DNA from 4 places in the Janthinobacterium sp. RA13 genome. Region 1 is predicted to be linked to each of the others. Evidence: predicted binding sites of a transcription regulator. Region 1 holds the regulator's gene; each other region holds the start of a gene.
What was found. The regulator FNR, encoded in region 1, switches genes on or off when oxygen is low (the NO sensors DNR and NnrR bind a similar motif). The targets are predictions, from matches to a motif close to TTGATNNNNATCAA.
Positions count from the first base shown of each region.

Region 2: a site for FNR is predicted at 5,692-5,705, ahead of cqsA (alpha-hydroxyketone-type quorum-sensing autoinducer synthase). Genes of this name have one in related genera too.
Region 3: a site for FNR is predicted at 3,252-3,265, ahead of FG13_RS22325 (universal stress protein). Genes of this name have one in related genera too.
Region 4: a site for FNR is predicted at 4,535-4,548, ahead of FG13_RS15740 (KamA family radical SAM protein). Genes of this name have one in related genera too.

Region 1 covers NZ_JQNP01000001.1:4,244,227-4,252,070, reverse strand. Annotated here, with positions in the region: gene FG13_RS18755 (response regulator) at 1-1,297, opposite strand, end outside; gene fnr (fumarate/nitrate reduction transcriptional regulator Fnr) at 1,537-2,295, shown strand; gene FG13_RS18745 (FixH family protein) at 2,299-2,823, opposite strand; gene ccoG (cytochrome c oxidase accessory protein CcoG) at 2,878-4,260, opposite strand; gene ccoP (cytochrome-c oxidase, cbb3-type subunit III) at 4,263-5,183, opposite strand; gene FG13_RS18730 (cbb3-type cytochrome oxidase subunit 3) at 5,176-5,379, opposite strand; gene ccoO (cytochrome-c oxidase, cbb3-type subunit II) at 5,381-5,995, opposite strand; gene ccoN (cytochrome-c oxidase, cbb3-type subunit I) at 6,011-7,438, opposite strand; partial or broken gene FG13_RS29095 (T6SS effector phospholipase Tle3 domain-containing protein) at 7,684-7,844, shown strand, end outside.
Region 2 covers NZ_JQNP01000001.1:2,930,617-2,938,460, forward strand. Annotated here, with positions in the region: gene FG13_RS12985 (MHFG family PEP-CTERM protein) at 1-296, shown strand, start outside; gene rmuC (DNA recombination protein RmuC) at 309-1,694, opposite strand; gene FG13_RS12995 (group II truncated hemoglobin) at 1,700-2,095, opposite strand; gene FG13_RS13000 (MFS transporter) at 2,197-3,492, shown strand; gene FG13_RS13005 (GIY-YIG nuclease family protein) at 3,505-3,852, shown strand; gene FG13_RS13010 (MarR family winged helix-turn-helix transcriptional regulator) at 3,909-4,358, shown strand; gene cqsA (alpha-hydroxyketone-type quorum-sensing autoinducer synthase) at 4,380-5,627, opposite strand; gene FG13_RS13020 (sensor histidine kinase) at 5,780-7,078, shown strand; gene FG13_RS13025 (response regulator) at 7,082-7,844, shown strand, end outside.
Region 3 covers NZ_JQNP01000001.1:5,045,033-5,052,876, reverse strand. Annotated here, with positions in the region: rRNA gene FG13_RS22340 (16S ribosomal RNA) at 1-656, opposite strand, end outside; gene FG13_RS22335 (enoyl-CoA hydratase) at 1,028-1,804, opposite strand; gene FG13_RS22330 (MFS transporter) at 1,881-3,182, shown strand; gene FG13_RS22325 (universal stress protein) at 3,320-3,757, shown strand; gene mltA (murein transglycosylase A) at 3,792-4,991, opposite strand; gene FG13_RS30735 (hypothetical protein) at 5,068-5,214, shown strand; gene apaG (Co2+/Mg2+ efflux protein ApaG) at 5,238-5,612, opposite strand; gene rpe (ribulose-phosphate 3-epimerase) at 5,779-6,453, shown strand; gene FG13_RS22305 (phosphoglycolate phosphatase) at 6,453-7,157, shown strand; gene trpE (anthranilate synthase component I) at 7,427-7,844, shown strand, end outside.
Region 4 covers NZ_JQNP01000001.1:3,540,976-3,548,819, forward strand. Annotated here, with positions in the region: gene FG13_RS15720 (S1C family serine protease) at 1-224, opposite strand, end outside; gene FG13_RS15725 (carboxymuconolactone decarboxylase family protein) at 329-895, opposite strand; gene FG13_RS15730 (fumarylacetoacetate hydrolase family protein) at 895-1,743, opposite strand; gene FG13_RS15735 (MFS transporter) at 1,688-3,028, opposite strand; gene FG13_RS15740 (KamA family radical SAM protein) at 3,031-4,395, opposite strand; gene FG13_RS15745 (cache domain-containing protein) at 4,677-5,135, shown strand; gene FG13_RS15750 (methyl-accepting chemotaxis protein) at 5,204-6,898, shown strand; gene FG13_RS15755 (DNA-3-methyladenine glycosylase) at 6,895-7,473, opposite strand; gene FG13_RS15760 (HDOD domain-containing protein) at 7,764-7,844, shown strand, end outside.

The DNA.
Region 1 (7,844 bases):
CCAGCAGCGACTGGCCCGCCACTCTGACCATGGTCAGATACTTGCGCTGTTCCGTGTCGAGTCTGGTATTGCCCAGCAAATACACCATGCCCAGCACGGCATTGAGGGGCGTGCGGATTTCATGGCTCATGTTGGCCACGAAATCGCTCTTCGCGCGGTTGGCCGCCTCGGCCCGGTCGCGTTCCTGCTCCAGCTCCGCCGCGCGCGCTTCGAGTTCCTGCTGCAGGCGGTCGCGTTCGCTCATCAGACCGTTGAACGCTTCCGTCAGTTCGCCGATCTCGTCGCGCTGCTGCACCGGCACGGGGGTAAAACGGCTGCCGCTGTTGCGCAGGGCCAGCAGGGTGTCGCGCAGGCGCACCAGCGGCGACAGCAGGCGCACGGTGACCCAGCCCAGAACAAAGGCGGCCAGCAGCGAGGCGAGGATGCTCCACAGCACCAGCCGGTACAGCACGCCATCGAACGGTTCGAAGGCATCGTCGACGGGCAGCGAGCTGGCCAGCAGCCAGTTCACCGATTTCAGGCGCTTGAAACTGTTGACGGCCGTGATGCCGCGGCTGTTGGTGCTGACCATGCTGCCTTCGCCATCTTCCTTCAGCAGCTGGGTCGTCGTCAGATTGGCGTTCGGCTGGCGCGGCTGCAGCAAGCGGCTGGTATCGGGGTGCAGCACGTAGCGCGGCACGGCGCCGCGCGTGAGGATGAAGTAATAGCCGCTCTTGCCGACCTTTTCCGAGCGCAAACGCCCCAGCAGGTTGTCCTTGTACAGGCGCAGCACGCCGATCACCACGCCGGCCACCTGGCCATCGGCGGTGAGCACGGGCGCCACCATCTGCACGATGGGCATGCCGCTCGATTTACCGAGCATCGGCTCGGTGATCATGGGCTGGCGCGTGCGCAGGACGGTCTGGAAATACTCGCGCTCGGCAACATTGATGCCGGCGCGCCCCGGCACTTCCGGCATGTCGGCCACGACGGCGCCTTGCGCGTCGAGCACCAGCACGTCGTCGAACAGCACCAGCATCGAGCGGCGCGAATAGTATTCGCGCAATTGGGCGGGCCGGGCGATCAGTTCCGGCGGCTGCTGCCGGGCCGTCAGGGTGACGATCTGCAGCAGCATGCCCAGCTTGTCGTCGAGCTCGGCAGCGGTGCGGCTGATCAGGGATGACTGCTGGCTCAGCAGTACTTTAGTGAAATCGTCGCGCATGTGCTGCACCTGGATCATGGTGACCAGCGCGATCATGGCGATCGAGGTCAGGCTGGTGGCCAGCGCGACTTTTGCTTTGATGCCGAGAGGCTTCATGATTTCCTTTTCAGTACCGGGCGGCACAGGCGGCAGATAATGCTGTCAGGAATTTTCCTATCAATACCCCAGCTTGGCAAGCGGCGCCGCGCAAATTGCCCTCCCCGCATGGGCTTTTGACGATGTTGCCATATAATTAAAGTCGGAACGTCGTTTATTCAGCGAAATTGCCGTGAAATTGGCACACGGCAACCCTGTATGCAGTAAACTTGTTGTTGCATTTTCTAAAAGGTACCGACATGACTGAAGCGCTACTCACTCCAACCTTGCCTACAGTGAACGTGGAAGCGTTGCGTGCGCGATGCTCGACCTGCAGCATGCATCAATTGTGCCTGCCGATGGGCCTCGATATGGGCGACATGGACAGGCTGGACCAGATCATCGGCCGCCGCCGCAAAATCGTGCGCGGCGCCTCGCTGTTCCGCATCGGCGACTCGTTCCAGAACCTGTACGCGATCCGCCTGGGGCACTTCAAGACGTACCAGATCAATCCGGGCGGCGAAGAGCAGGTGACGGGTTTCCAGATGGCCGGCGAACTGCTGGGCATGGACGCCATCAGCGCCGACCGCCACCACTGTAATGCGGTGGCGCTGGAAGACAGCGAAGTGTGTGAAATCCCGTTTTCCAGCCTGGAACAATTGCTGGGCAATATGCCGACCCTGCTGCGCCATTTCCACCGCATGATGAGCCAGGAAATCACGCGCGAGCAAAGCGTCATGCTGTTGCTGGGCAATATGCAGGCGACGCAGCGTTTTGCCGCCTTTATCGTCAACCTGGCGTCGCGCTACGAAGCGCGCGGCTATTCGAGCAGCAAATTCCAGCTGCGCATGTCGCGCGAGGAAATCGGCAACTACCTGGGCCTGACCATCGAAAGCGTCAGCCGTTTATTGTCGAAATTCAAGAAGGAAGGCTGGCTGCGCGTCTCGAACCGAGAAATTGAAATCTTGCAGCCGGCAAAACTGAAGGCCATCACGGCCGGTACCGACGTCTGCAAATAAGGCTTACAGTTCCTCGTCGGCGTGCAGCGCGATGCTGCGTTGCAGCGGCCAGGTCCAGATGCCGGACAGGCGCCACTCGCGCTTGTCGTTTTCCACCAGCACTTGCCAGCGGCTGCGCTCGAGCATCGGCAGCGCCACCGAGAAATTGCCGGCCGCATCGGGCCGCACCAGCAGCTTGATGTCCTTTTCCGGCAGCGTCGCATGCGCCAGGTGCAGCTGCAGCGGACCCTGGTAAGCTTTGCCGAAGCTGTGCACGGAACCACTGAGGCGCGCTGACGCCACGTCGTAGGACAAACTGGTAGCCATCGCCAGGTCGCTGGCGATCGTGTCGCGCTTCAAATCCTGGTTGATCGCCTTGCCCTGCTTGTAATAGTCGCCCACCACCAGCGCATCGGGTTGCGTAAACGCGATATAGCCCATGAAGCTGCCGACGACCACGGACAGGCCGGGACCGATCATCAGCAGCCATGGCCAGCGATGCTTGTACCAGGGATCGGCGGGGGCTTGCAGTTTCAGACTGTCGGACATGGTGATTCTCCTGTGTAAACGGCCAGTCCCCATGCGGGGACCGGCCTTCCTGCTTTAACGCGGCACGATGAATACCGCGCTTTCACGCACATGCAGCGAGGGGTTGTCCAGCGATTGCAATTCGATCGCAATCTTGTTCGACCCCTTCTCGCCGACGCCGTGCGGCACGCGCAGGCGGATCGGCCAGCCCAGCGTTTCCGTCGGCTGCAAGGTCACTTCTTCGCGCGTCAGCAAGGTCAGGCCCGGCAAGCCGGAAGCGCTGATCTTGAAATGCTGGCTTTGCTCGGACGTGTTCATGATCTGCAGGCGGTAGACGTTTTCGATCATGCCGTCTTCCACTTCGCGTCCCATCGAACCGCGGTCGCGGATCACATCCATTTTCAGGGGTGTGCGCAGGGCCAGCGAGGTACATACGGCGATGATGATCAGGGCCAGGATGGAAGTGTAGATCAGGACGCGCGGGCGCATGGCGCGCTGGCGTATCTGCTTCGAATTGAAGTTGTTTTCCATCGCATGGTCGGTGCTGTAGCGTATCAGGCCACGCGGCCGCTCGACCTTGTCCATCACGCTGTTGCAGGCATCGACGCAGGCGGCGCAGCCGATGCATTCATACTGCAGGCCGTTGCGGATATCGATACCGGTCGGACACACCTGCACGCACAGGGTGCAATCGATGCAGTCGCCCAGCTTGTCGTTGTTGCCGGCCTTCTTGCTCATGGCGCCGCGTGGTTCGCCGCGCTTGGCATCGTAGGTGATGATCAGGGTGTCCTGGTCGAACATGGCGCTCTGGAAGCGCGCGTAGGGGCACATGTATTTGCACACCTGCTCGCGCAGCCAGCCCGCGTTGCCGTAGGTTGCCAGGCTGTAGAACAAGACCCAGAACCATTCCCAGGGACCGAAGTTCAGGGTGGTCACCGACTGCGCCAGTTCCTTGATCGGCGTGAAGTAGCCGACAAAGGTAAAGCCCGTCCACAGGGCGATGGCGCCCCATGCCAGGTGCTTGGCCGTCTTCTTGAACGCCTTGCGCACGGAGGGGCCCTGCTTGTCGAGGGCCATGCGCGCGCTGCGCGTACCCTCGATGCGGCGTTCGACCCACAGGAAAATTTCCGTGTATACCGTTTGCGGGCAAGAGAACCCGCACCACACCCTCCCGGCAATGGCCGTGACGAGGAACAACAAATACGCACAGATGATCAGCAGGGCCGCCAGATAGATGAAATCCTGGGGCCACAGCACGACGCCGAAAATGTAGAACTTGCGCGTGGTCAAATCGAACAGCAGGGCTTGCCTGCCATTCCAGGTCAACCACGGCAAGCCGTAGAACGCGAGCTGGGTAAGCCATACGCATACCCATCGCCAGGTAGCGTAGCGTCCTTTGGCCTCGCGAGGGTAGATTTGCTCGCGGGCCGCATACATCTTGATGACTTGAGGTTCCATTTTTACTTGGCGGGTGCCTGCGGATTCGACAGACTCCAGACATACGCCGACAGCACGTGTACCTTGGATTCGCCGAGGAAATCGCTGAAGGCAGGCATGGTGTTGCTGCGTCCCTTGCGTACGGTTTCCATGATGGTATCGGCGCTGCCGCCGTACAGCCAGGTCTTGTCCGTCAGGTTCGGCGCGCCGAGCATCTGGTTACCCTTGGCATCGGCGCCATGGCAGGCCATGCAGGCGCCAAACTTGGCCTTGCCCAGCACCGACTTGACGGGATCCGAGGTCGAACCGGACAGGCTCAGCACATAATGGGCCACGTTTTCGACATCCTTTTCGGAGCCCAGGGCGGCGCCCATCGGTGGCATCTGCCCATTGCGGCCGTGCAGGATGGTGGTCTTGATGATGTCGGGTTCGCCGCCATACAGCCAGTCCTTGTCCGTCAGGTTGGGGAAGCCCTTGTTGCCGCGCGCATCCGAGCCGTGGCATTGCGCGCAGTAGGTCAGGAACAGACGCTGGCCGATGGCTTGCGCCTGCGGATCGGCGGCCACCGTCTTCAAGTCCTGGCTCAGGTACTTGTTGAACAGGGGACCGTAGTCGGCTTCCGCCTTCTTCAGCTCTTCCTCGTACTGGCCCGTCGATTTCCAGCCCAGGCTGCCGGCATAGTTGCCCAGGCCTGGATACAGGAACAGGTAGGCCAGCGCGAAGACGATGGTGATGTAGAACAACCACATCCACCAGCGCGGCATCGGCGTATTAAGTTCCTTCAAGTCCTCGTCCCAGACGTGGCCCGTGGTGCCGTCGGCAGGGGCGCCCTCGACCACTTTGATTTTCGACTGCGAGTACAGCAGCACGCCGCAGCCGATGATGCCCAGCAGGGACAGCACGACGATGTAGATATTCCAGAAGCCATTGGTAAAGTCAGCCATGGTGATGCTCCTTCGCCAGATTCATCTCGGCCTCGGCCGGATAGTCGAGCGCGTCATCGGCGAACGGCAGGCGTGCCGCCGCGTCGAAGTCGCTGTTGCTGCGGCTGAACGTCCACCACAGGATGCCCACGAACGTCGTAAAGGAAACCACCGTCATGACGCTGCTGGCGCTGTCAAACAGGTTTTCGATTGCCATGCTAATTCCTTGTTTTGATTAATGTACCGAGGCCTTGCAGATAGGCGACCAGGGCGTCTTCTTCCGTCTTGTCCTGCAGCTGCGCGGGGCCGGCGGCGATCTCTTCATCGCTGTACGGCTGGCCCAGGCGTTTCAGGGCGCGCATCTTCGGCATGATTTCGTCAGGCACCAGCTTGGTCTTCGCCAGCCAGGGGTAGGACGGCATGTTCGACTCGGGCACCACGTCGCGCGGGTTGTTCAAGTGCGTGCGGTGCCATTCGTCGCTGTAGCGCGCGCCTACGCGGGCCAGGTCGGGCCCCGTGCGCTTGGAACCCCACTGGAACGGATGGTCGTAGACGAATTCGCCAGCGACCGAATAGTGGCCATAGCGTTCCGTTTCCGCGCGCAGCGGACGCACCATCTGCGAGTGGCAGTTGTAGCAGCCTTCGCGCACGTAAATGTCGCGGCCCGCCAGGCGCAGCGGCGAATACGGCTTCAGGCCGGCGACCGGCTCCGTCGTGCTCTTCTGGAAGAACAGGGGAACGATCTCGACGGCGCCGCCGATGCTGATCACCACCGTGACCAGGGCGATCAGCAGCCAGGGGTTTCTCTCAATCCATGCATGTGAAAATTTCATTTGCTTATGCTCCTATCAGGCGTGCGCCGCGTTCAGTTCCGGAATGCGGGCGACGGGGAGTTTGCTGCCGCGCAAGGTCATCCAGGTGTTGTAGCCCATGATGCACATACCCGACAGGTACAGCAGGCCACCGGCCACGCGCACCACGTAGTACGGATACGTCGCTTTCACGCTCTCGACAAAGGTGTAGGTCAGGGTGCCGTCCGGATTGACCGCGCGCCACATCAGGCCCTGCATCACGCCGGCGATCCACATTGCGGCGATGTACAGCACGATGCCGATGGTGGCCACCCAGAAGTGCACATCGACCAGGCGCGTGCTGTGCATCTGCGTGCGGCCCGCCAGGCGCGGCAGCAGATAGTAGATCGAACCCATGGTGATGAAGCCCACCCAGCCCAAAGCACCCGCATGCACGTGGGCAACGGTCCAGTCGGTGTAGTGCGACAGCGAGTTGATGGTCTTGATCGACATCATCGGACCTTCGAAGGTGGCGATGCCGTAGAACGACAGCGAGACGATCATGAATTTCAGGATCGGATCGGTGCGCAGCTTGTGCCAGGCGCCCGACAGGGTCATGATGCCGTTGATCATGCCGCCCCAGCTTGGTGCCAGCAGGACCAGCGAGAAGACCATGCCGATCGATTGCGTCCAGTCAGGCAATGCCGTGTAGTGCAGGTGATGCGGGCCCGCCCACATGTAGGTGAAGATCAGCGCCCAGAAGTGGACGATCGACAAACGGTACGAGTACACGGGGCGCTCGGCCTGTTTCGGGATGAAGTAGTAAACCATGCCCAGGTAGCCAGCGGTCAGGATGAAACCCACCGCGTTATGGCCGTACCACCACTGGATCATGGCGTCCTGCACGCCCGCATACGCGGAATACGATTTCGTGAACGAGGCTGGCATGACGGCGCCATTGACCACGTGCAAAATCGTCACGGCCAGGATGTAGGCGCCGAAGAACCAGTTGGCCACGTAGATGTGTTTTACCTTGCGCTTGATCAGGGTGCCGAAGAACACGATGGCGTAGGCGATCCAGACGATGGCGATGAGGATGGCGATAGGCCATTCCAGTTCCGCGTATTCCTTGCCGCGTGTCATGCCCATGGGCAGGGTGACGACGGCGCACAGGATCACCGCTTGCCAGCCCCAGAACGTGAAGGCGGCCAGCTTGTCGGAAAACAGGCGCACTTGGCAGGTGCGTTGGACAACGTAGTACGAGGTAGCGAACAGGCCGCAGATGCCGAAGGCGAAAATCACCGCATTCGTGTGCAGCGGACGCAAGCGTCCGTATGTCAGCCATGGTATATCGAGGTTCAGGGCAGGCCAGGCCAGCTGAGCGGCGATGATAACGCCAACCAGCATGCCGATGATGCCCCATACCACAGTAGCGACCGCGAATTGCTTCACGATCTTGTAGTTATAGTTCAGCGATTGATCCACAAAGACTCTCCCTGGAATTACTATTTATGATGGTGGCCAGAGAGTAAGTGTTTGACCGAGAAAAAACTTTGATGTGGATCAAAATTCCCCGGATGAAATAAGCGTAGCGAACTGGCATCGAAATAAAGTGATATTTCGGTCAAAAAAGCCATGCAAGATCCCTGCAACAGGGGCTTGATGTGGCGTAAAACGTGCATGGCGGCAAGGGCTTACAGTGGCGAGTCCAGACACGCCCAAGGCCCGCCATGGAAGACCCTGAACGCTGCGACCCGTTGGATGCCCAGGTGGACCTGCTCGTGGGCAAGGCCGATGGCACGACCCTGTTCGATCACGGCAAGCTCGCTTGCCTGGTGCAGGCGCCGTTGCCGGGCATCGTCATCTTCGTGCATGGCGTCAATTCCGACGG
Region 2 (7,844 bases), 1.3 Mb from region 1:
CGTTCACGGGCGTGCCGCCGGCCGTGGTGGCCAGCCTGCCCCTGCTGGTCTTCGATGTCGTGCGCACCGGCAACGACACGATGCTGCCGTCGAGCATAGGCGGTGGCCAGCCACCACGCGGCAGCAGCATCATCGCCGAGCCGTTTATCCCCACCGTCATCCTGCCCTCGCTGCCGCCCACCGACCTGTCCGTCCTGCCGGCCGTGCCGGAACCGCACACCTGGGCCATGCTGCTGGCGGGACTGGCGCTGCTGGTCAGTACCACGCTGCGCCGCCGGCCGGCGGCCGCGGCCTGAACGCGGGCGGCGCTATTCGCCGTCGGCCTCGGCGGACAGACCAGCGTCCGCCTTACCCAGCAGCAAGGCGGCCGCCTCGCCCGGCAAGGCTTCCACGGATTTCAATTTGCGCGCCATCTGCCGGCTGCGCACTTCCGCACTTTCGATATTCTTCGCCGCCTTTTCCAGGGTCAGGCGGGTTTGCGACAGCACGTCGCCGAACTTGCCAAACTCCGTCTTGACGGCGCCCAGCACTTGCCACACTTCCGACGAGCGTTTTTCCAGCGCCAGGGTGCGGAAACCCATCTGCAGGCTGTTGAGCAAGGCAGTCAGGGTGGAGGGCCCGGCGATGCTGACCCGGTGCACGCGCTGCAATTCGTCGGCCAGGCCCGGACGGCGCAGCACTTCCGCATACAAGCCTTCCGTGGGCAGGAACAGGATGGCGAAATCCGTCGTTTGCGGCGGCGCCAGGTATTTTTCGGCGATGGTTTTCGCCTCGCCCCGCACGGCCCGTTCCAGCTCGCGTCCGGCCAGGGCCACGCCCTCGGCATCGGCCCGCTCGGCCGCTTCGACCAGGCGCTCGTACTGTTCCTTGGGGAACTTCGCATCGATCGGCATCCACACGGGCGGCCCGCCATCAAGCATGCCCGGCAACTTCAGGGCGAATTCCACGCGCGCGCCGCTGCCCGGCACCGTTTCCACGTTCTTCGCGTACTGGTCGACAGTGAGTACCTGCTCCAGCAGCATTTCCAGCTGCACTTCGCCCCACGTGCCGCGCGTCTTGACGTTGGTGAGCACCCGCTTCAAATCGCCCACGCCCAGCGCCAGCTGCTGCATTTCGCCGAGGCCCTGGTGGACTTTTTCCAGCCGCTCGGACACTTGCTGGAACGAGGCCGTCAAACGCGTCTCCAGCGTCGCGTGCAGTTTCTCGTCGACCGTCTTGCGCATCTCTTCCAGGCGCGCGCCATTATCGGCCTGCAAGTCGCGGATCTTGTTTTCCAGGGTGGCGCGCACTTCCAGCATGCGCTGCGCATTCGATTCCGTCAGCTGCGCCAGCGTCTGGTTGGTGCTGTCGGCAAAGCGCGCCAGGCTTTGCGCCTGCTCTTCGCGTCCGACTTTCCCCTGCGCCTGCATCTGCGTGCGCAGGCTGTCGAGCTGTTGCAAGGTCGCCGCCTGGAATTGCGCCAGGCTGGCGGCCAGGTCTTGCCGCGTGGCTTGCGCCGACGCCTGCAGTTGCAGCCGCACTTCGCGCTCGACCCGGTCGATGCGTTCCAGGCTTTGCTGCTGGTGCTGCTGCACCAGGGCCAGGGTGGTGGCGCCATCGCCGGCCGCGCCACGGGGGCGCAGCAAGATCAATAGCAACAGGACGATGGCGACGATGGCGGCGCCCAGCAGGCTGTAAAACTCGATAGGGCTCATGGCTGTCAGTCAGGTTTGTTGCGCATCCAGTCGGCCGTCTGATAGAACGATTCCATCAGGCGCACGCGCAAGGACTCTTCGATGCCCGTGTCTTCCATGGCCCAGGCCATGGCGCGCAGCCACTGGTCGCGCTCGTTGGTGCCGATGGCGTAGGGCAAGTGACGGGCGCGCAGGCGCGGGTGGCCGAATTTCTCGATATACAAGTCCGGTCCGCCCATCCAGCCCGTCAGGAAGAAATACAGCTTGTCGCGCGAGCCGTCCGTCGACGGTGGATGCATGACGCGGATGCCGGCGAACTCGGCTTCGAGCTCCATCAAGTCATAAAAACGGTCGACCATTTCACGCAGCACGGGGGCGCCGCCGATGGTCTCGTACAGGGTAGGGGCAGTGGTATCAGTCATGGCCGCCATGATAGCGCAAGCGCCGGCGGCCCATGCGGCGCCGGCGCCTCTGCCACAATAAAAAGCAATATACTTGACCACTCAAGCTTATATCAACTACCATGCAATCTTTAAACACGGACAAAACCACCATGTCGACCACCGCAGAATCGCATTTGCTACGCAATACCAATTTCCGCTGGCTGCTGGGCGGCGGCCTCGTGTCCATGCTGGGCGACCAGTTCAGCATGCTGGCCCTGCCCTGGCTGGTGCTGAGCCTGACGAACGATAGCCTCAGCCTGGGCATCGCCGTGGCCCTGATGGGCGCGCCGCGCGCCGTGCTCATCTTGTTCGGTGGCGCCATCGCCGACCGCTACTCGCCCCAGCGCGTGCTGCAGCTGAGTAAATATGCGAACGCCGCCATCCTGCTGGCGCTGTCCGGCCTGCTGATGCTGGACCAGGCCAGCCTGGCGCTCGCGTATGCGGCCGCGCTGGCGCTGGGCATCGCATCCGCCTTCGCCATTCCCGCCGGCACGGCCATCCTGCCGCAAGCCGTGCCGCCGCAATCGTTGCAGAGCGCCAATGGCTTGCAGATGGGTGCGCGCCAGTTGTCCTTGCTGGCCGGCCCCCTGCTGGCGGCGCTCGTGCTCGGCGCCCACGGGGGCGGGCAGAAAACCGCTATGGCGGCGCTGGCCGCCGCCTTTGCCATCGATGCGCTGACGTTTCTGTTTTCCGTCTGGACCTTGCGGCAAGTCAAGCTGCGGCCACTGGCAGCGGCCACGGTGCAGGGCATGTGGCGCGACATGGCGGCGGGCCTGGCCATGGTGTGGCGCGACCTTCCTTTGCGCAGCTGCTATGCCTACTGGGCCGTGGTGGCGTTCTTCGTCATGGGTCCGCTGCAAGTGGCCTTGCCCGTGCTGGCCAGCGAGCGCCTGCACGGCGCCGCGGCGCTGGGACTGCTGATGGGCGCGCATGGCGCCGGCACCCTGGCCGGCATGCTGGCGTCCAGCCTGGGCGGCACCTGGCTGCGACGCCGCTTCGGCGCCACCCTGCTGCTGGTCGATGCGGTCGTCGGCCTGCTGCTGATGGGGCTGGGACAAGTCGACACGGCCTGGCAAGGCGCGGCCCTGCTGGCCGTGACGGGGCTGCTGGGCGGTTACTTGCAGGTGGCCATCTTTACGTGGATACAGCGGCGCGTGGCGCCCGCCATGCTGGGCCGGGCGATGGCGCTGTTCATGGGCATCTTCCTGGGCCTGGCGCCGCTGTCGGCGGCCGCCACGGGCGCGCTGCTGCGCCACGTCACCGTGGGCGAGCTGTTCTGCGGCGGCGGCGCCCTGCTGCTGGCGGCCGCCGTGGCCGCCGCCCTGCTGACCGGCATCCCCCGCATCGGGGAAGCCGATTGCGTCATTCAACCTTGAGAAAGTTTTACTATGGATAAAACACAGCAAGCAGCCCTGAAAGCTGCTTACCGGCAACAGCCACCGCCGCTGGGCATCATCGCCCTGCGCCACTTGCCCAGCGGGCGCACCTTGCTTGAAAGCAGCCGCAACGCGCCCGGCATGCTGAACCGGCACCGCTTCGAACTGAACCTGGGCAAGCACCGCAATGCGGCGCTGCAGGCGGACTGGCGGCGCGACGGCGCGGCGGCCTTTTCCTGCACGGTCATCGATACGCTCAAGCTTCCCGACGATCCCGCCTTCGATGCGGACGCCGAACTGAGCGCCCTGCTGGATCTGCACCACGCGCACTGGCTGGAACAGGGTCAGCCACTGTATTGAGCTGCGGTGCATTACACTTGCGTACTCAAGCACTTCGCAGCAAAACAAAGGATGGCATGAACGATCACACTCCCCTCTCGCCGGACGGCGATGGCGCGCTGGACTTTTGCCTGCGCCTGGCGCGCGCCCAGGCGCTCATCGTGCGCCGCTTCGACAGCACCCTGGGCAATTTGCATGGCCTGAGCTTCAGCGACTATCAATTGCTGTACCAGCTGCAGCGCGCCCCCGGTGCGCGGCTGCGCCGCATCGACCTGGCCGAGCGCCTGGCATTGACGGCCTCTGGCGTCACGCGCTCCCTGATGCCGCTGGAAAAGATTGGCCTGGTGGCGCGCCAGGCCGATGCGCGCGACGCGCGCGTCGGCTATGCCGTGCTGACCGCCGCCGGCCTGGCATTGCTGGAACATGCCAGCACCACGGCGCAGGCGGTGGGACGCGAATTGCTGCACGACGCGCCGGCGGAACAACTGGCGGCGCTGTCGGCCATCCTCGGCAAGCTGGCCGGCTGACGCTGCCAGCCGGCCAGCCGCTTACACGAGCGCCAGCTTGCGCAGGCGCCGCGTCGACTGCCACTGTTCCACGCCCGCTTCGGCGCGAATGGCGGCGCAGCCCGCCAGCACCCGGTCGATGGCCGCCTCGTCGAGTCCCGCATTCAGGGTCAGGCGCACGAGGGCGCGGTTCTTCGCCGTTGCCGGGGCGCAAAACATGGCGCCGAAAATACCTTGCCGTTCCAGCGCCTGGCGCAGTGCCAGGGTGGCCGGTTCGCCGCCCGCCTCCAACGCCACGATCTGCTCCGTGCCATCGCTGACGTTGTAGCCCAGTTCGCGCAAGCCTTCGCGCACCTGCAGCGTATGGCGTTGCAGGGTGGCGCGCCGTCCATCGGCGGCCATGATGAAATCGAGCGCCGCGCCCAGCCACGCCAGCTCATGCGCCAGCAGGCAGGAGCTGAAGATGGCGGGCCGCGATTCGGACAAAAAATAGCCCTTGAAGCGGCTGGAACAGCTGATGAAACCGGCCCGGCCCGCGAAGGCCTTGGCCAGCGACGCCGTGCGGAAATGCACGCGATGACCCAGGCCCCATGCTTCCACCAGGCCCGCGCCCTGCGGGCCATGCGTGCCCAGCGAGTGCGACTCGTCGACCACCACCACGCAATCGCTGCGCTCGGCGATTTCGAGCAGTTCCAGCAGCGGCGCCAGGCTGCCATTGGTGCTGTACAGGGCATCGACGACGATCACGCCGCGGCCATGTTTTTCCACTTGCCGCCGCAAGTGCGTCATGTCGTTGTGCAGGAAGGGCACGGCCTGGGCCTGCGCCGACAGCACGCCTTCCCACAGTGAGGCGTGGGCCTGCATGTCGAGGTAGACAGGAATGCCGGGGCTGGCGATACACTGGATCAACCCCACGTTGGCCGCCATGCCGGACTGCGCCAGGATGCCGTCCTCGCAGCCCATGTAGCGGGCCAGCCGGCTTTCCAGCCGGTGCTGTTCGCTGCCTTCCTGCAAGTACACGGCCGACATCAGCAGGCCGCCCGCATTTGCCTGCAGCGACGCCACCTGGGCTGCCACCAGCGCCGGCTCGGCGGCGATGGACAGATAGTCGTTGCCGGCCAGGAAAATGGCATGGGCCGGTGTCGGTTGCCAGGCGTGGGGATGCTGGCCGCCCAGCAATTTTTCGATGCGCGTGATGTGATGCGCATCCATGCGCCGCACGATGTAGTCTGGCAGGCAGTGTTCGGCACGGGCGAACGATGGGATGGGCAAGCTGGTAGCGATGGTCATGAGTTTTCTCCTAGGGAAATGTTTGCTGCGGATTAAAGCCTTGACCGTCTAGCCGACCCATCCATTGACGTATATCAATGTCCGGCGAGATAACCGTTCAACCAGGAAAATTTACGCGATGATAATGTTCTGAAGAGAATCAAGGCAGAGTCATGACGCAGCAATTGCAAGCACGATGGACATACTGGCGCAGGCGCCTGCTCCATTCGCTGCTGCATGAGCGCATGCCGCATGAAAACCTGGCCGGCAGGGTCGCCATGCTGGCCGCCGTGGGCACGGTGGCGATGCCGCTGTACTATTTGCTGTGGCATTACTTTTTTCCGCAAGCTTATGAAAACCTGACCTTGCGCCTGACGGGCGTGGGCATCTGCGTCGCCGGTCTGTTTGCCCGCCGCTTCTCGGCCCGCTGGCTGTCGCGCTACCTGCTGTTCGCGCTCAGCTACATCCTGCCCTTCTTCTTTACCTTCATGTTTGTGATGAACCATGCTTCGTCCATCTGGAGCGAATCGCTGCTGATCGGGCTGGTCGTGCTGTTTCATTTCGAAACGAAACTGGCTTGCCGCGCCTACCTGATCGGCACCAGCGCCGCCTGCCTCGCCGTCATCCTGCAAGGGGAAGGCGGCTTCCTGCTGCAGCGTGAAGTGCTGCAGCAACTGCCCGTGCACTGGTTCACCATTGCCGCGCTGTCCGTGGTGAAAGTGGGCAGCAAGGTGCTGGAACGGGAACGGCTGGCAGGCCTGGCGGCCGGACTCGGTTCCGTGGCGCACGAGCTGCGCACGCCGCTGACCAGCGTGGAGGCCAATGTGCGTGGCATGCGCCGGCTGCTGCCGCAGCTGGCCGGCCAGGTGGACGACATGCCCCCGCTGCAGGAAGCCCTGACGCGCATCCAGTTCGAAGTGCGCCACATGCAGCACATGATCGATTTGTTCCTGATGAGCGCCAGTGCCGTGAACCGCAACCTCCAGCCCAGCCAGGCACTATCGATGCTGGCCATGGTCAGCTCCGTGCTCAAGCGCTACCCATTTACCGGCAACAGCCAGCGCAGCAGCGTCAAGGTGGACGTGCGCGCCGACTTCCAGTTCGCGGGACAGGACGAACTGTGCGTGGTGATCCTGCTGAACCTGCTGAGAAACGCGCTGAAAGCCATCCAGCGGGCCGGCAAGGGACGAGTGCGCATCGTCATCGACGGCGCCCGTCCCGTGCCCAGGCTGCTGTTCATCGACACGGGCTGCGGCATCGCGAAGAATCGCCTGCCGCTGATCTTCGAGCGTTTTTACTCCTATCCCGTACATAACGGCAGCGGCATCGGCCTGGCCCTGTGCCAGCAGATCGTCACGGCCTGGCAGGCGCGCATCCGCTGCGTGTCGCGCGAGCACGCGTATGCGATTTTCATCCTGGAGTTTCCCCAGCCCATGCCGGCCCGCTTCCAATCCTCTTTCCCCGCAAGGTGACGCATGCAACTGCCCGTCTACACCCATCCGACCCTGACCGTCCTGATCGACGACAGCGATTCCTTCCTGAAAAGCCTGGCGTTCCAGCTCGATCCCGGCCTGGCGCGCAAGACCTTCCACGACACCAGCAGCGCCTTGCACTGGCTGCGCCAGAGCGCGCAACCGGGCGAAACGCCGCTGCACGTCAATTTCGACACGCAGAACCTGCCGCCCGACCAGTGCAACGTGGCGCTCGACATCGAGCGTATCTGGCGCATCAGCGGCCAGGCGCAGCGCTTTGCCGTGCCCTCCGTGCTGGTGGTCGATTATTCGATGCCGCAGATGAATGGCCTGGAATTTTGCCAGGCCGTGCGCGACTTACCGTGCAAGAAGATTTTATTTACGGGCGCGGCCGATGAAAAGGTGGCCGTGACGGCCTTCAACCGGGGCCTGATCGACCGCTACATCAAGAAGAGCGACGACGATGCGCTCGACATCCTGGAACAGGAAGTCCATGCCCTGCAGCGCGAATTTTTCCTGCAGCAATCGGACACCGTGCGCGACCTGCTGATGCTGCACGACTACACTTTCCTGCAAGACGAAGCGCTGGCCGCCGTCGTGCACGAGCTGTGCCGGCGCCATGGTTTTGTCGAATACTATATTTTTCCCAATCCCAGCGGCATCCTGTTTTTCACGCGCGACGGCCAGGCCAGGCTGATGATCATCGAGACGGAACGCAGCCTGCACACGCAGTACGAAATGGCGCGCGACAGCGATGCGCCCGAAT
Region 3 (7,844 bases), 800 kb from region 1:
GCCAGATTCTAGCCTTGCAGTCTCCAATGCAATTCCCAGGTTGAGCCCGGGGATTTCACATCAGACTTACAAAACCGCCTGCGCACGCTTTACGCCCAGTAATTCCGATTAACGCTTGCACCCTACGTATTACCGCGGCTGCTGGCACGTAGTTAGCCGGTGCTTATTCTTCAGGTACCGTCATTAGCAAGAGATATTAGCTCTCACCGTTTCTTCCCTGACAAAAGAGCTTTACAACCCGAAGGCCTTCTTCACTCACGCGGCATTGCTGGATCAGGCTTTCGCCCATTGTCCAAAATTCCCCACTGCTGCCTCCCGTAGGAGTCTGGACCGTGTCTCAGTTCCAGTGTGGCTGGTCGTCCTCTCAGACCAGCTACTGATCGATGCCTTGGTAGGCTTTTACCCTACCAACTAGCTAATCAGATATCGGCCGCTCCACGAGCATGAGGTCTTGCGATCCCCCACTTTCATCCTTAGATCGTATGCGGTATTAGCGTAACTTTCGCTACGTTATCCCCCACTCTAGGGTACGTTCCGATATATTACTCACCCGTTCGCCACTCGCCACCAGAGCAAGCTCCGTGCTGCCGTTCGACTTGCATGTGTAAGGCATGCCGCCAGCGTTCAATCTGAGCCAGGATCAAACTCTTCAGTTTAATCTCTGTTACTTTGCCCTTTTACAGGCACCATCATTGCTGATGGGTCGCTCACTCAAAAAACTGACAGGCTACTTCCGAAGAAGTATCCTATTTCATTATTTCTTGTGAACATTTGATATTTTAAGTTAGACGCCAATCCGAAGATTGACGCTGCACTTACATCAAATGCCCACACTTATCGACTGTTAATTGTTAAAGAACTGTATTCGGTACTGCTTTCGCGCTATCGACAAAGCGTTGTGTTTGCCAGCTGCGAAGAAGGAAGAGTATGAAGCGTTTGCAGCATTTCGTCAACCTTCTTTTTCTCCCCGCTTTTACTCTGCAACACCATGTTTTGTGTGCGTCGTTTTGCGAGGAGGCGAATCATATCAAAGACCGTCGAAGTTTGGCAAGCGCTTTTCCAGGAAAGCGTGCATGCCTTCTTTTTGTGCAGGCGTACCGAAGGCGGCCTGGAACAGACGGCGCTCGTAGGCGACGCCATCGGTCAAGGTGGTTTCAAAGGCACGGTTGACGCAATCCTTGATCATCATGGCCACCGAGGTCGGCATGGCGGCAATGGTCCTGGCGGCAGCCAGGGTTTCTTCCAGCAATTTATCGGCCGGCACCACGCGCGACACGAGGCCGATGCGTTCCGCCTCGGCGGCGTCAATGGTGCGCGCCGTCAGCAGCAGATCCATGGCCTTGGCCTTGCCGATGGCGCGCGGCAGACGCTGCGTGCCGCCCGCGCCTGGCGTGACGCCGACCTTGATTTCCGGCTGGCCGAATTTGGCGCTGTCGGCCGCGATCAGGAAATCGCACATCATGGCCAGTTCGCAACCACCCCCGAGCGCATAACCAGCCACCGCGCCCACCACAGGTTTGCGCACGCGCAAGATATGTTCCCAGTTGCGGCTGATGTAACCTTGGGTAAAGGTGTCCGGATAGGTGTAATCGGCCATGGCCGCGATGTCGGCGCCGGCGGCAAATGCTTTTTCGCTGCCCGTGAGCACGATGCAGCCGATATTCTCGTCCGCATCAAACTTCAGCAAGGCGTCGCCCAGCTCATTCATCATGTTGTCGTTCAAGGCATTGAGCGCCTTGGGGCGGTTCAGGCGGATGACCGCCACTTTATCCTGGATGTCGATAATCAGGTCTTCGTATTGCATAGTGTCTCCTCTCGATGAACGGTGCAACGATTGTAGCGGCTAACGGCAGCGGCGCGGCAGGTGCGCTGCTATTATTGTGAGTCCGATCATCTTTATCGAGCAGCGTATTTTCTCTCCCCTCTTCCAGTACTGCGCCCGTTACCTGCGCGGCGACGGCAGCGCCGCCAGCGTCAATTTCCGTCGCCTGTGGTTCAGCAACGGCCTCAATTGCTTCGGCGCCCAGATCACCTCGCTGGCCCTGCCCCTGTGCGCGGTATTATTACTACATGCGACGCCGGAACAGATGGGCGTGCTGGTCGCGCTGCAGGCGCTGCCGTTCGCCCTGTTCGGCTTGCCCGTCGGCGTACTGCTGGACCGACGCAGCAAGCACCCGATCATGCTGTTCAGCGAAAGCATGTCCGGCCTGGCCTTGGCCAGCGTGGCCGTTGCCTATTGGTGCGGCGTGCTGTCGATGCCATGGTTATATATAGTGGGGTTCATCATCGGCACGGGCTTCGTCGTCGGTGGCGGCGCCGAACAGGTGTTTCTGACTTTCCTCGTGGGCCGCGACGGTTTGATCGATGCGCAATCGAAATTTGCCGCCACCGAATCGGCTTCGCGCCTGATCGGCCCCGGCCTGGCCGGCGTGCTGGTGCAAGTGTTGTCGGCGCCTGTCGCCATCCTGTGCACGGCTTGCGGCTATCTGGTTTCCGTCTTCAACTTGCGCGCCATGAGCGTGCGCGATCCACGTCCCGCGCCGTCTGACAAGCACGCCTTGCGCGACATCGCCGATGGCTTGCTGTTTGTCTGGCGCGAGCCGCTGCTGCGCGCGCTGGCCTGGGGTGCCGGCATCTGGCATTTCCTGTTTTACGCCAGTATGGCCTTGACCGTGCTGTTCGCCACGCGCGACCTGGGCATGAGTCCTGGCGTGCTGGGCATGACGCAGATGCTCGGCGGCGCCGGCGTCTTGCTCAGCGCCTTCATCGTCAAGCCGCTGACGCGCCGCTACGGCGCCGGCCGCACCATCCTGATCGGCCTGGCATCAACCTCGCTCTGCTTTGCCCTGACACCAACGATACCCGCCGCGCTGTTTGGCAGCGCGGCCGCCAGCGCCGTGGCCTATGCCATCTTGATGTTCTTTTTCGATTGCGGCGTGATGCTGTTCTTTATTCCCTACCTGGGCTTGCGCCAGAAGGTCACGCCCGACCCCATGCTGGGCCGCATGACGTCGACCATGCGCTTCCTGACGGTGGCGACGGCGCCGCTGGGCGCGCTGGCCGCCGGCTGGGTAGCGGAACACTTTGGCGTGCGCAACGGCCTGGCCTGCATCGCGGCTGGGAGCATTGTGTTGACCGTCGCCATGGTGTGGGGCACGCCGCTGCGTAGCGTGCGCACCTGAAGCGGTGAACGGGCATACACTGGCAAAAGATTGCTTTGGCGACACTATTCACGCCAAAGCCTGTGAGGTTTGATTTATATCAAGGTTTTAATTGATGTAAATCCATAAGCTGTCTTACATCACTTGAGGAGCACGCTATGTTTAACACCATCTTATTTCCCACCGACGGCTCGCCGTTGTCCGACAAAGCCGCCGAGACCGCCCTCGCCTTCGCCCAATTGAACAAAGCCAAGCTGGTCGCCATCAGCGTGGTGCAGCCTTTTCCGTTCTCGCCGATGGCCGATGGCGGCATCGTGCTCGACGCCAGCCTGTATGAACAGCAGATGCAGGAAGCGTCGCAACGCGCCATCGACAAGATCGGCGTAGCGGCAAGCGCCGCCGGCGTGCCTTTCGAAGGCGTGGTGGCCGTGTCGCCGAGCCCGCACGATGAAATCGTCAATGCGGCGCAAACCTACCATTGCGACATCATCCTGATGGCCTCGCATGGCCGCAAGGGCTTGAACAAGTTGTTCGTGGGCAGCGAAACGCAAAAAGTGCTCGCGCATACCCATCTACCTGTCATGGTCTTGCGCTAAGCGACACCACGAACTGCCCGGCGCCGCGAGAAACTCAGCGCGCCGGTGCCTGCTTCGGCAACAACACCCACACGGCGCCGCTCTGCTTCATGCGGCCCGCATTCTCGGCCGCTTCCGCGCCAAAGCCAAAGAAATAATCGACCCGGATCGGCCCGCGAATGGCGCCGCCCGTATCCTGCGCCATCACCAGGCGCTGCATGGGAATCTCGCTATTGGCTTGCGTGGTGGACAGGAACACGGGCGCACCCAGCGGCAGGAAGCGCGAATCGATGGCCACCGAGCGCTGCGGCGTCAGCGGCACGCCCAGCGCGCCCTTCGGCCCCACTTTCGGATCGGGCAGGCGCTCTTCCTTGAAGAAGACATAGCTGGGATTGGCGTTGAACAATTCATCCTTGCGCGTGGGATGGCCGGCGATCCACGCCTTGATGCCCTGCGCGGACGCCTGGCTCAGGGTCAGCTCGCCCTTGTCGACCAGGTAGCGGCCAATCGATTTATACGGGTGGCCGTTTTGATCCGCATAGGCCACGCGCACGGTTTCCTGCGTATCGGTCAGCTGCACGCGCCCCGATCCCTGTACTTGCAGGAAGAAGGCTTCGACTTCGTCATCCACCCACAGCAATTCCTTGCCCGTGACGGACGTGGCGCGCTCGATGTCGGCGCGGGTGGCGTACGGCACCACCTTCTTGCCCACCAGCTTGCCCCGCAAGCGCATATTCTTCAGTTCCGGATACACGCCCGACAAATCCACCGAGACCAGGTCGTCAGGCACCTTGTACAGCGGTGTCTGGTATGGACCACCGCGCTTGCGCGCGCCATGCAGCAAGGGTTCGTAGTAACCGGTCACCAAGCCAGTATTGGCGCCATCGGCGGCCACCACTTGATTTGGCACAAAGAAAGTCTCGAAAAACAGGCGGATGGCCTTGTCGCTGTCCGCATTCACCTGGCGCGCGATCGTGCACGATTCCTTCCAGTCCGGGCGCTTGACCAGCACGCCGCACGACGCCATGAACGCGGGCCAGGCGGCGCGCATGTCGTCGCGGGCCCAGCCAGGCAAGGCGGCAAACTTGGCGGGCACGAAGGTGGGCGCCGCCACATCCGTGGCATCCTTGGCGTCGGCCGGCTTGGCCGGAACCGGCTTGACGACGGTCGGCGCGATGGGTGGCGCCTTGCCGCTGGCAGCGGGCGGCGCGGGCGGCGTGGTGCAGGCGGATAGAGCAAGCGCGACGGCGCCGATTGAAACGGGTAGACTACCGCGTGTCAACAGACGGCGGGTAAATACTAAGCTGCGGGTAAATAACATAGGAGTGCGTATGTGGATCTTGATGATAGAGGCGCTGGTGGCGTTCTTCTTGCTGGCATTTATAGTCTGGTGGACCATGTATTCGGGCAAAAAGCCCGCACCGCCGGCGCGCAAGCAGCTCAGTGAAGAACAGGACGCCACTGAAAAACTGAAGTAAGGGGGCAAGCCCCCGGCGTTTCCTTAATGCAAGGTGCGCGGCACCGACAGCACGAATTCGGGGATCAAAGCTTCGAACTGATGGCCATCTTCGGCCACGCAAAAGTATTCGCCGTGCATCGAGCCTTGCGGTGTGCCCAGCATGGTGCCGCTCGTGTATTCGAACTGCTCGCCCGGCTGCAGCAGCGGCTGGTGACCGACGGCGCCCAGGCCGCGCACCTCTTCCACCTTGTTGTTCGCATCCGTGATGACCCAGTGGCGCGAAATCAGTTGCGCGCCCGCCGTGCCCGTGTTGACGACGCGGATCGTGTAGCTGAACACGTGCCGCCCCTGGTCCGGTGCCGATTGCTCGGGCAGGTATTGCGTCTTGACCGTTACCGTAAATTCATAAGTCGCCATCGTCATTCCTATTCAGACATTGCCAGTCATATTGTGTGTCGCGCGCGACGCATAGGCCATCGCGCGATGCGTATTCTGTGTTTCCCCATGCTTCAATGAGGCATGGTAACGGCGTCAGGCGTAAAATAGCGCATCTTCGCATTTTCTATCCTTTGGCTACTTCACCATGACAACATTCCGTATCGCTCCCAGCATCCTGTCCGCCGACTTTGCCCGCCTGGGCGAGGAAGTGCGCAACGTCGTTACCGCCGGCGCCGACATCATCCACTTCGACGTGATGGACAATCACTACGTGCCGAACCTGACCATCGGCCCGCTGGTATGCGAAGCGATCCGCCCGCACGTGCAAGTACCCATCGACGTGCACCTGATGGTCAAGCCTGTCGATCGCATTATCCCGGATTTCGCCAAGGCTGGCGCGAACATCATCACCTTTCACCCGGAAGCGTCGGATCACGTCGACCGCTCCTTGCAGCTGATCCGCGACAATGGTTGCAAATCGGGCCTGGTATTCAACCCGGGCACGCCGCTGCACTACCTGGAACACGTGATGGACAAGATCGACATCATCCTGATCATGTCCGTCAATCCCGGCTTCGGCGGCCAGTCCTTCATTCCGCAAGCCTTGAAAAAAATCGCCGAAGCGCGCCGCATGATCGACGAATCGGGCCGTGACATCATGCTCGAAGTCGATGGCGGCATCAAGATCGACAACATCGCCGCCGCCGCCGCCGCTGGCGCCGACACCTTCGTCGCCGGCTCGGCCATCTTCGGCAAGCCCGACTACAAAGCCGTCATCGACGCCATGCGCGCCGAACTGGCAGCCGTCAAGGGCGCCTGATGCAAGCGGGCACGGTGAAAGACCACGTACTGGCCGGCGTGCGCGCCGCCATCATCGACCTCGATGGCACGATGCTCGACACCGTGCCCGATTTCCATGTCGCCATCAACGGCATGCGCGCCGAACTGGACCTGGCGCCCATCAGCGCCGACGCCATCAAGCTGATGGTGGGCAAAGGCTCGGAAAACCTGATCCGCACCGTGCTGGCGCTCGACTTCGATGCGGCCGGCGTGGAACAGCATTTCGAGCAGGCGATGGACGGCTACCAGCGCCACTACCTGGCCATCAACGGCCAGTTCAGTACCCTCTACCCGGACGTGGAAGCGGGACTGGCGGCGATGAAGGCGGCGGGCTTGCGCCTGGCCTGCGTCACCAACAAGCCCATCGCCTTCGCCCTGCCCCTGCTGAAACTGAAAAACCTCGACCAGTATTTCGAGATCGTCTATGGCGGCGATTCGCTGCCGCAGAAAAAACCGCACCCCATGCCGCTGCTGCAAGTGTGCGCGGACTTCGACCTGGCGCCATCCAAAGTGGTGGCCATCGGCGACTCCTCGAATGACGCGCAAGCGGCCAGGGCTGCGGCCTGCCCCGTATTGACGGTACCGTATGGCTACAATCACGGACACTCTATACACGATACCGATTCCGATGGTATAGTAAAGACACTGCTCGAAGCAGCCCGTTTTATTAGCATGCAAAACTAACCGGCATACTGACCAAACCCAACACCATATCGTGAACAAGTTTCTCATCAAAAAACACAATGTCACCCAAACCGGCTCGATTGAGGCCTGGCTTTGGCGACGCTGGCAATCCTGGCAGGCCTAAGGGCCGAGCCGTTACGATTGCTGCCGGTTGCACACGCGTCCTTTGCGCATTTTGCGCATGTTGCATGTACCGGCAAGTTTTTTGATAACCCACCGCAGGGTTTGTGCACTATGCACACTCATACCCTGACGGCATGGAGAGAAACATGACCGAACTCGAATTCAAATCGCTGGCCCAGCAAGGCTACAACCGCATCCCCCTGATCGCGGAAGCGTTCGCCGACCTGGAAACGCCGCTCACCCTGTACCTGAAACTGGCACAGGCCCAACAAGGTGGCAAGAACACCTTCCTGCTCGAATCCGTCGTCGGCGGCGAACGCTTCGGCCGCTATTCCTTCATCGGCTTGCCCGCCACGACCGTATTGCGCAGCTATGGCAAGCGCACCGAAATCGTCAAAAACGGCGTCGTGATCGAAGAGCACGAAGGCAATCCGCTCGACTTCATCGAACAATTCCAGTCGCGCTTCAAGGTGGCCCTGCGCCCCGGCATGCCGCGCTTCTGCGGCGGCCTGGCCGGCTACTTCGGCTACGACACGGTGCGCCACATCGAGAAAAAACTGGCCG
Region 4 (7,844 bases), 700 kb from region 1:
ACGACGCCGGAACCCGTCACCTCTTGCGGCGCGGCCTTGCTCCAGGGTTTATAGGGGTCCGGCCCGCGCAGGGTGGAAAACACCTTGACGACGGAGTTTTCCAGGGCGGAAGCACTGGCGCTGGCGGCCGTCTCGGCGGCCAGCGCACGCACCGTCATCAAGGGGCCAAGGGCCAGTATCAGCAAGATACGGCCCATCAGGGTGAAGCACGGACGAGTTTTCATTGAGCTTGTTGGCAATGGAAGGGAAGTAAAATTATATATTGAATAATTTCAACTTCATTACACTTTGTCCATCTTTGCCGAAGAAGTCCTCTAAACTCCTCTCGTCATGCGGGCAAGGGCGTCACGCCCAAGGCCGGCACGGCCGTCTGTGCGCCATTCATCACCATGGCCAGGAAGGTGTAATAGCCATTGATGCCCATCAAGTCGACCACGCCGTGCTCGCCAAACAGCGCCAGCGCCCGCGCATACGTGGCGTCGCTGACCCGCTTGTTCTGCTGCAACTCGATGCAAAAGTCGTGCACGGCTTGCTCATCTTCTTTCAAGGCAAGCGGCACGCGCCGTTCAGCAATGGCGTCCACGGCCGCTTGCGCGATGCCGTTCTGCACGGCCAGGGGCGCGTGTATGGCCCACTCGACTTGCTGGTCCCACTGGCGCGCCGTCACGAGGATCGCCAGTTCCGACAGCCGCGTGCCGATGGCGCTGCGGTAGCGCAAATACTCGCCCATGCGCTGCGCCGTTTCCATCAGCTCGGGGCTGCGGATCAGCGGCACGAAGGGGCCGTACAGCGCCCCGCGCGGGCCATCGATGATGGCTTGCGCGGCCGCGCGCTGCTGCTGGTCAAGCTGGTCCAGCGGCAACGGCGGCAAGCGGTCGATATCGCTACCGGCCATCAGGCAGTCCAGGCGACCACGTCCTGCTGCTGTTCGCCCAGGCCGGGGATGCCCAGGCGCATGCTGTCGCCTTTTTTGAGAAAACGCTGCGGCTTGCGGCCCTGGCCCACACCCGGCGGCGTGCCCGTGGCGATGACGTCGCCCGGTTCCAGTGTCATGAATTGCGACAGGTAGCTGACGATCTGCGCCACCGTGAAGATCATGGTTTGCGTATTGCCAGTCTGCATGCGCTTGCCGTTGACTTCCAGGTACAGGTCCAGGTCTTGCTCGTCGATGATTTCATCGCGCGTCACCAGCCACGGGCCGATGGGGCCGAAGGTGTCGCAGCCCTTGCCTTTATCCCATTGGCCGCCCCGTTCCAGCTGGAACGAGCGCTCGGAGATATCGTTGACGACGCAATAGCCAGCCACGTATTTCAGGGCGTCTTCTTCGCTCACGTATTGCGCGCGCGTGCCGATGATCACGCCCAGTTCCACTTCCCAATCCGTCTTTTTCGAGCCTTTTGGCAACACGACATTGTCGTCCGGGCCATTCAGGCAAGTAATGGCCTTCATGAAGACGATGGGTTCGGCCGGGATAGCCATGCCGGATTCGGCCGCGTGGTCCGCGTAGTTCAGGCCAATGCCGATGAACTTGCCGACTTTCGCCAGCGGCACGCCGAAGCGTGGATTGCCGCGCACCAAAGGCAAGGTCTTTTCGTCGAGCTTGGCCAGCTTGCGCAGGGCTTTGTCGGACAGTTGTGCGCCGTCAATATCGGCAATCACGCCGGACAGGTCGCGCAGTTTGCCTTCTTCATCGATCAGGCCCGGTTTTTCCTTGCCTGGACGTCCATAACGAACGAGTTTCATAGTCTTCCTTGGAGTTGATCATTGCCGCTGTGCAGGCTGCCATTTTACCGGATGGTCCGGCACGCCTGCAGCGGTGAATGAAAAACATCGCAAGTCCCGGCAGTTGCAAGGCCGCCAGCACGCCAAACGCGACCTGGTAGGCCTGCGGCGGATACTGCTGCTGGCTGTTCAGGGGCCAACAGCCGAGGATCAGGCCAAAGCCCGCCTGCACCAGGAAAGCGCCCGTGAAAATGAGCAGATTGAGGCAGGTGGCCGCCCTGCCCGTCAAGCTGGCCGGCATGCTTTGCGCGACGATCGCATATTCGAGGCCCGTCACCGTGCCCAGCAAGGTAAACAGCACGGACAGCAACGACAGGCTGGGCACCACATTGCATGCCATCGCCACTTGCACGGCGACAAACAGGACGATGCCGGCGCCCGCCACTTGCATGGGTTCAATCGCGCGCCTCCCGGCCCATTCCGTCAGCATGCCCATGCCGATGGCGCCGAAGATGACGGCCGCCATGCCCAGGTACAGCAGATACGCCACGTTGTCATCGGACAAGCCGCCCACATCGGCCAGCCAGCGGCCTATCCATAAACCCTGCACGCCAAAGAACACCGTGTGCGGCAGCAGGATCAGCGCGATGGTGCGGCGAAAGGCCGGGTCACGATAGACACTCCACACGCTGACCTTGCTCATGGTTACGGCAGGCGCGAACATGGCCGGCGACAGCAGGCGGATCAGCAAGCCGATGGCCAGCGCCGCCAGCGCCAGGCCCAGGAAGACGCCGCGCCAGTCCGTATAGTGCAGGGCCAGCTTGACGGGCATGGTAGCCGTGGCCGCGCCCAGTCCGCCCACGGCGATCAGATAGCCATGCACGGACGGCAGGCGGGCTGGGGCGATGGCGCACGAAATCGCTTTCACGGCGGCCATGAAACAGCCGCCCAGGCCCGCCCCCATCAAGGCGCGCGCCCACATCAGTTCGGCAAAGCTGTGGCCCCGGCTGAACAGCCACACTCCCAGCGCTGCCAGCGCCAGCAGCCACAGTTGCACCGTGCGGGGGCCGTAGCGATCCAGCGCCATGCCAACCGGCAATTGCACCAGCGCAAAGGCGAGAAAAAAAGCGCTGGTCAGCAGGCCCAGCTGGGCTGGCGTCAGGGCGATGGCGCCCAGCAACTCGGCCGTCAGCACGGCATTCACGCCGCGCAGCAGGCACGACAGGTAATGCCCGAGCGCGAACGGCAGGAACACGAGGCAAAACACGGCCACGCCGGAGCGGGAAAAAGCGCCGGCGCCGTGCATGCTCAGGCGGCCTTTGCCAGACGGATGACTTTATGCGGCACGTGCGGCACAGGCTCATCCGTTTCAAAGAAAAACTTGTCGTGGCCAAAGGCCGGCTTCAAATCATCCATCCACGTCGCTTCCGCATCGAATTTCGCATAAAACGGCCGCCGCACCCAGTCCGGATTGCGCGCCTGCAAAAATTGCAGGGCAAACAGTTTTTCGCCATTGATGGTGACTATGCCGTCGATGACGATCTTGCCAGGGAATGCACTCATGGACGGTCCGCGCACCGTGCGCGACAGGCCCGACACCATCTGGTAGGCGGCCTGGAAAACCTCGTGCGCCTTTGCCAAGGGCAACTCGAAATAGCCGCGCGGCCCCGTGTCACGTTCGACGAACATGTAATACGGAATCGCCCCCAGGCGCGTGCCCGTCTGCCACAACTCGGCCCAGCTTGCCGGATCTTCATTGATGTGGCGGATCAGCGGCCCCTGCATGCGCAAGGTGGCGCCCGTGGAGACGATGCGTTTCACGGCTTGCTGGGCGATGTCCTGGCGCAACTCAACGGCGTGGCTGTAATGGCCCATCACGGCCAGGTTCTTGCCCGCCTTGACGACGCGCTCGAACAGGCGCATCAAGTCGTCCGCATCGCGGTCGGACACGAAGCGCTGCGGCCAATACGCCACCGCCTTGGTGCCGATGCGAATGTTCTGGATGTGTTCCAGACCCGGCGCCAGCAGCGGCTCCAGGTAGGCGGCCAGTTGCCGCGTGTTCATGATCATCGGGTCGCCGCCCGTGATCAGCACGTCCGTCACCTCCGGGTGCAGTTTCAGATAGGCGGCCAGCTCATGCGATTCGCGCGCATCGAACTTCATGTCGTCCATGCCGACGAACTGGGGCCAGCGGAAGCAGAAGGTGCAATACGCGTGGCAGGTCTGGCCCGCGCTGGGAAAAAACAGCACCGTCTGCGCATATTTATGCTGCAAGCCGCGCACGGGCGCATCGTTGACCTTCGGCACGTTATGCGTCATCTGGCCAGCTGGGTGGGGATTCATGCCCAGGCGCAAGCCATGCACATAGGCATCGATGGCAGCCTTGTCCTGCTTGACCAGCACCAGGTCGCGCAAGTGCGCGTACTGCTCGGGTGGCAGCATGTCGCGGTGGGGAAAGACGAGGCGATAGATGGGGTCGTCAGGAATATTGTTCCAGTCGATCAGCTGATCGAGCACATATTCATTGGTGCGAAACGGCAAGACGTGCGACACCACTTGCACGGCTTCACGCTGCTCTTCCGGCAGCCATTCCCACTGCCGCGCCTGTTGAATGGTCTGCCGCGTATACGGCTTGAACTTGGGTGAAAACGGCTCGGTAATGGGTGCGGACACGATAAGCTCCTTGCCTGTAAATAGCGATAACTTGCATGAAATCAGCCCTACATCGTCCAATTCCAGCCTCTCCCCCCTCATGCCAGACCCGCCCGGCATGCTGTGAAAGTCATCATAATTCTTGCCGTTCGGAACCAAATTGCTACATATCAACAAGCCGTCGATACGTTGCATGCTGCCTACAAGCAACACCTTAGTTTGTTCCATCGCAATTTGAGGGAAGCGTCGGCGACGTAAATTACGACTTGGCAACATATCCCTCGATATCACAAGGAGCTTTCATGAAACGCTTATTCACGGGTAGCCTGCTGTGCCTGGCATTTGCCGGCGGCAGCGTCAGTGCCGCCGTCGAACCAACGGAAAAAGACGCCATCGCCATGGCCGAACGGGGCGCCGCCTTCATGAAGGCGCATGGCAAGGAAGAAATGATGAAGAAAATCACGGCGAAAGACCCGGACTTCGTGCAGGGCTCGCTATACGTGGACATGCGCGACATCAAGACGGGCATCGTGCTGGCCCACCCCATCAATCCTTCCATCGTGGGCAAGGATTTGACGGATGTGCCCGATGCGAATGGCAAGAAATATCGCCGTGAAATCATTGAACTGGCGCAAAAACAAGGCAAGGGCTGGGTCGATTACCAGTACAAGAATCCCACCAGCGGCAAGATCGAACCGAAGACCACGTACATCCTGCGCGTCAACGATGTGGTGCTGGAAGCGGGGATCTACAAAAAATAAGGCAGGGGCGGCGCGCATGCACACCGCGCGCCGCCTGCGGTGTGAACAGCCATAGCCAGGAGTCAAGCATGCTCAATCAATTACGCATCGGACCAAAATTATTGCTGGCGCCCATACTGGTCTTGCTGTTGCTGATACTCAGCTCGACCGGCGCATGGTATGGCATGGTGCGGCAAAATGCCTCGCTGGAAAACATGGTGCGGGTGCGCATCACGCATTTGAAGGCGGCCGCCGATGTACTCGGCGAAGCCAGGCAGGTGCATGGCAATATGTACCAGTTGCTGTCGTGGACCAATGGCAGCTTCGCCAAGGCCCGCCTCGATGCACTTGAACAACAGATCAAGGTGCGCCACGCGGCCATCGGCACCCAGCTGACCACGCTGCGTTCCACGGCCACGGGCGCCGAGCGCACTTTGGTCGATGCGGCCATCGCAGCGCTGGCCGGCTATCGCAAGGCAGTGCTGGAAACCATGGAAATGGCGCAGATGGATCAATCGATCGCCACCAATTCCATGCTCAAGGCGGAAACGCAATTTGGCCAGTTCAACACGCAGCTGGCGCAACTGTCCGCTCTGGAAACGACGCTCAGCAGCCAGGCCCATGCGACGGCCAGCGCCGAGTTTCGCACCTTGGGCTGGAGCCTGCTGCTGACGGTGCTGCTGTCTATCCTCGTCTCCATCGTCGTGACCATGCTGGTGCGGCGCGCCATGCTGGTGGAAATCCGCGGCATTGCCGACGCCGTGCAAGACCTGGCGGCGGGCAAACTGACGGCCGGCGCGCCCAAGCAGGGCAATGACGAAATCGCCGCCACCTCGCGCGTGCTGGACCAGACCATCGCCCACCTGAACCAAACCTTGCGCACCATCATGGACGCTGTGCAATCAATCGACACGGCCTCGCACGAAATTGCCACCGGCAACCTGGATTTATCGGCGCGCACGGAAATGCAGGCCAGTTCGCTGGAAGAAACATCGAGCGCCATGGAAGCGCTGACGCAAGCCGTCAATGACAACGCCGACAATGCCCAGCTGGCTTGCGAGCTGGCGGGACAAGCATCCACCCTGGCTGTGCAAGGGGGCGCGTCGATGCAGCAGGCGGTGACGACGATGGCGACGATACGCGCCAATTCGCGCCAGATCGTGGATATAATCGGCGTGATCGACGGTATTTCCTTCCAGACCAATATCCTCGCGCTGAACGCGGCGGTGGAAGCGGCGCGCGCAGGCGAACAAGGCCGCGGCTTTGCCGTGGTGGCGTCCGAAGTGCGTACCCTGGCGCAGCGCTCGGCGCAGGCGGCCAAGGAAATCAAGACTCTGATCGCCACCTCGGTGACCACCATCGATGGCGGCAGCGTGGCCGTGCAGCAAGCGGGCGACAGCATGGGCGCCATCGTGGCCTCGGTGCAGCAAGTCAATGAAATCATCCAGCGCGTAAAGGATGCCAGCGCGGAGCAGGCGTCCGGCATCACGGAAGTGAATCAGGCCGTCACGCAAATGGATGATGTCACCCAGCAAAATGCGGCCCTGGTGGAGCAGGCGGCAGCGGCGGCGGCCAGTTTGCAGGACCAGGCCGTCAAATTGTCGGCGGCAGTCAGCGTCTTCACCCTGGACCAGCGCCCCGCCGCGCCGAGCGGCCCGACCGAGGAAGAAGCATTCCAGCATCCGGCCAGTGCGCAGCAGGAGCGGCGCGCACTGCACAGCCCGCTGCGCGGCAAGTCCGCCTTGCCCGGCACAAACACGACGCCGCAGCGCCGCCGCAGCTAGGCGGCTGGCGCGCGCATCGGTTTGCTGAGATAGCGCGAGCCGGCCAGCACGAAACGCCACGGCGTGTCCATCGCCTTGGAAATGCCGATGCGCAAACCCGCCTGCACCGTCACCTCTTGTTCGCGGGGCAACAGCATGAACGGCGGCGCATCGAGCGCCAGCCGGTTGTGCATGTGCGTGACACCGAGCGCCTGGCACACCTTGCCCGGCCCCGAGCACAGCAGCCGCGCATCGTCGACGCCGCGCCGCTCGCGCATGATGTCAAGGCCCTCCAAAGGTTCGATGGCGCGGATCAGCACGCCCGCGCCATGGCCAGGCTCGCGGCACACAAAGTTCAGGCACCAGTGGATGCCATACGAGCGGTAGACATAGGCGTGCGCGGGCGGACCGAACATGGCCGCATTGCGCGGCGTCATGCCGCCATACGTGTGCGAAGCCGGGTCCAGCCGGTCATACGCTTCCGTTTCCACGATGCGCCCGCCCACGCCGTCGACCAGCACCGTCACGCCGATCAGCTGGCGCGCCACGCTGCTGGAATCGTCCGCAAAATCGATACCCGCGAGGATTTTTTTCATCCGGCAATTGTACCGCCGCGCATCCCGCCGCACGCCCTGCCCCGCCTTGAAAACAAATGAAACTTGCTCTTTTCATCACAATCATCTTCATGGGCAGCGTCGTAAAATGACGAAAATCGGGGCTGGAGCAGGCCAAAACAGGGATTTTTGCGAGAATATATTGCAGAGATGAACTATTGCCATGCATAAACAGCGATAATCGTCGGGCACTGCGCCAGACGCTCATGAAGCGGGCAGCGGCAGCGCGCGACAGAATAAGCACCGGGCACAAAAATGATGATGAAAGCGTGATGATGAGAGCGGCAGCGCAAAAGCAGGTAGTGCAGGAAGATCCGGTTGACGCCCTGATGCGTTCCATCCGCATCCCGCCG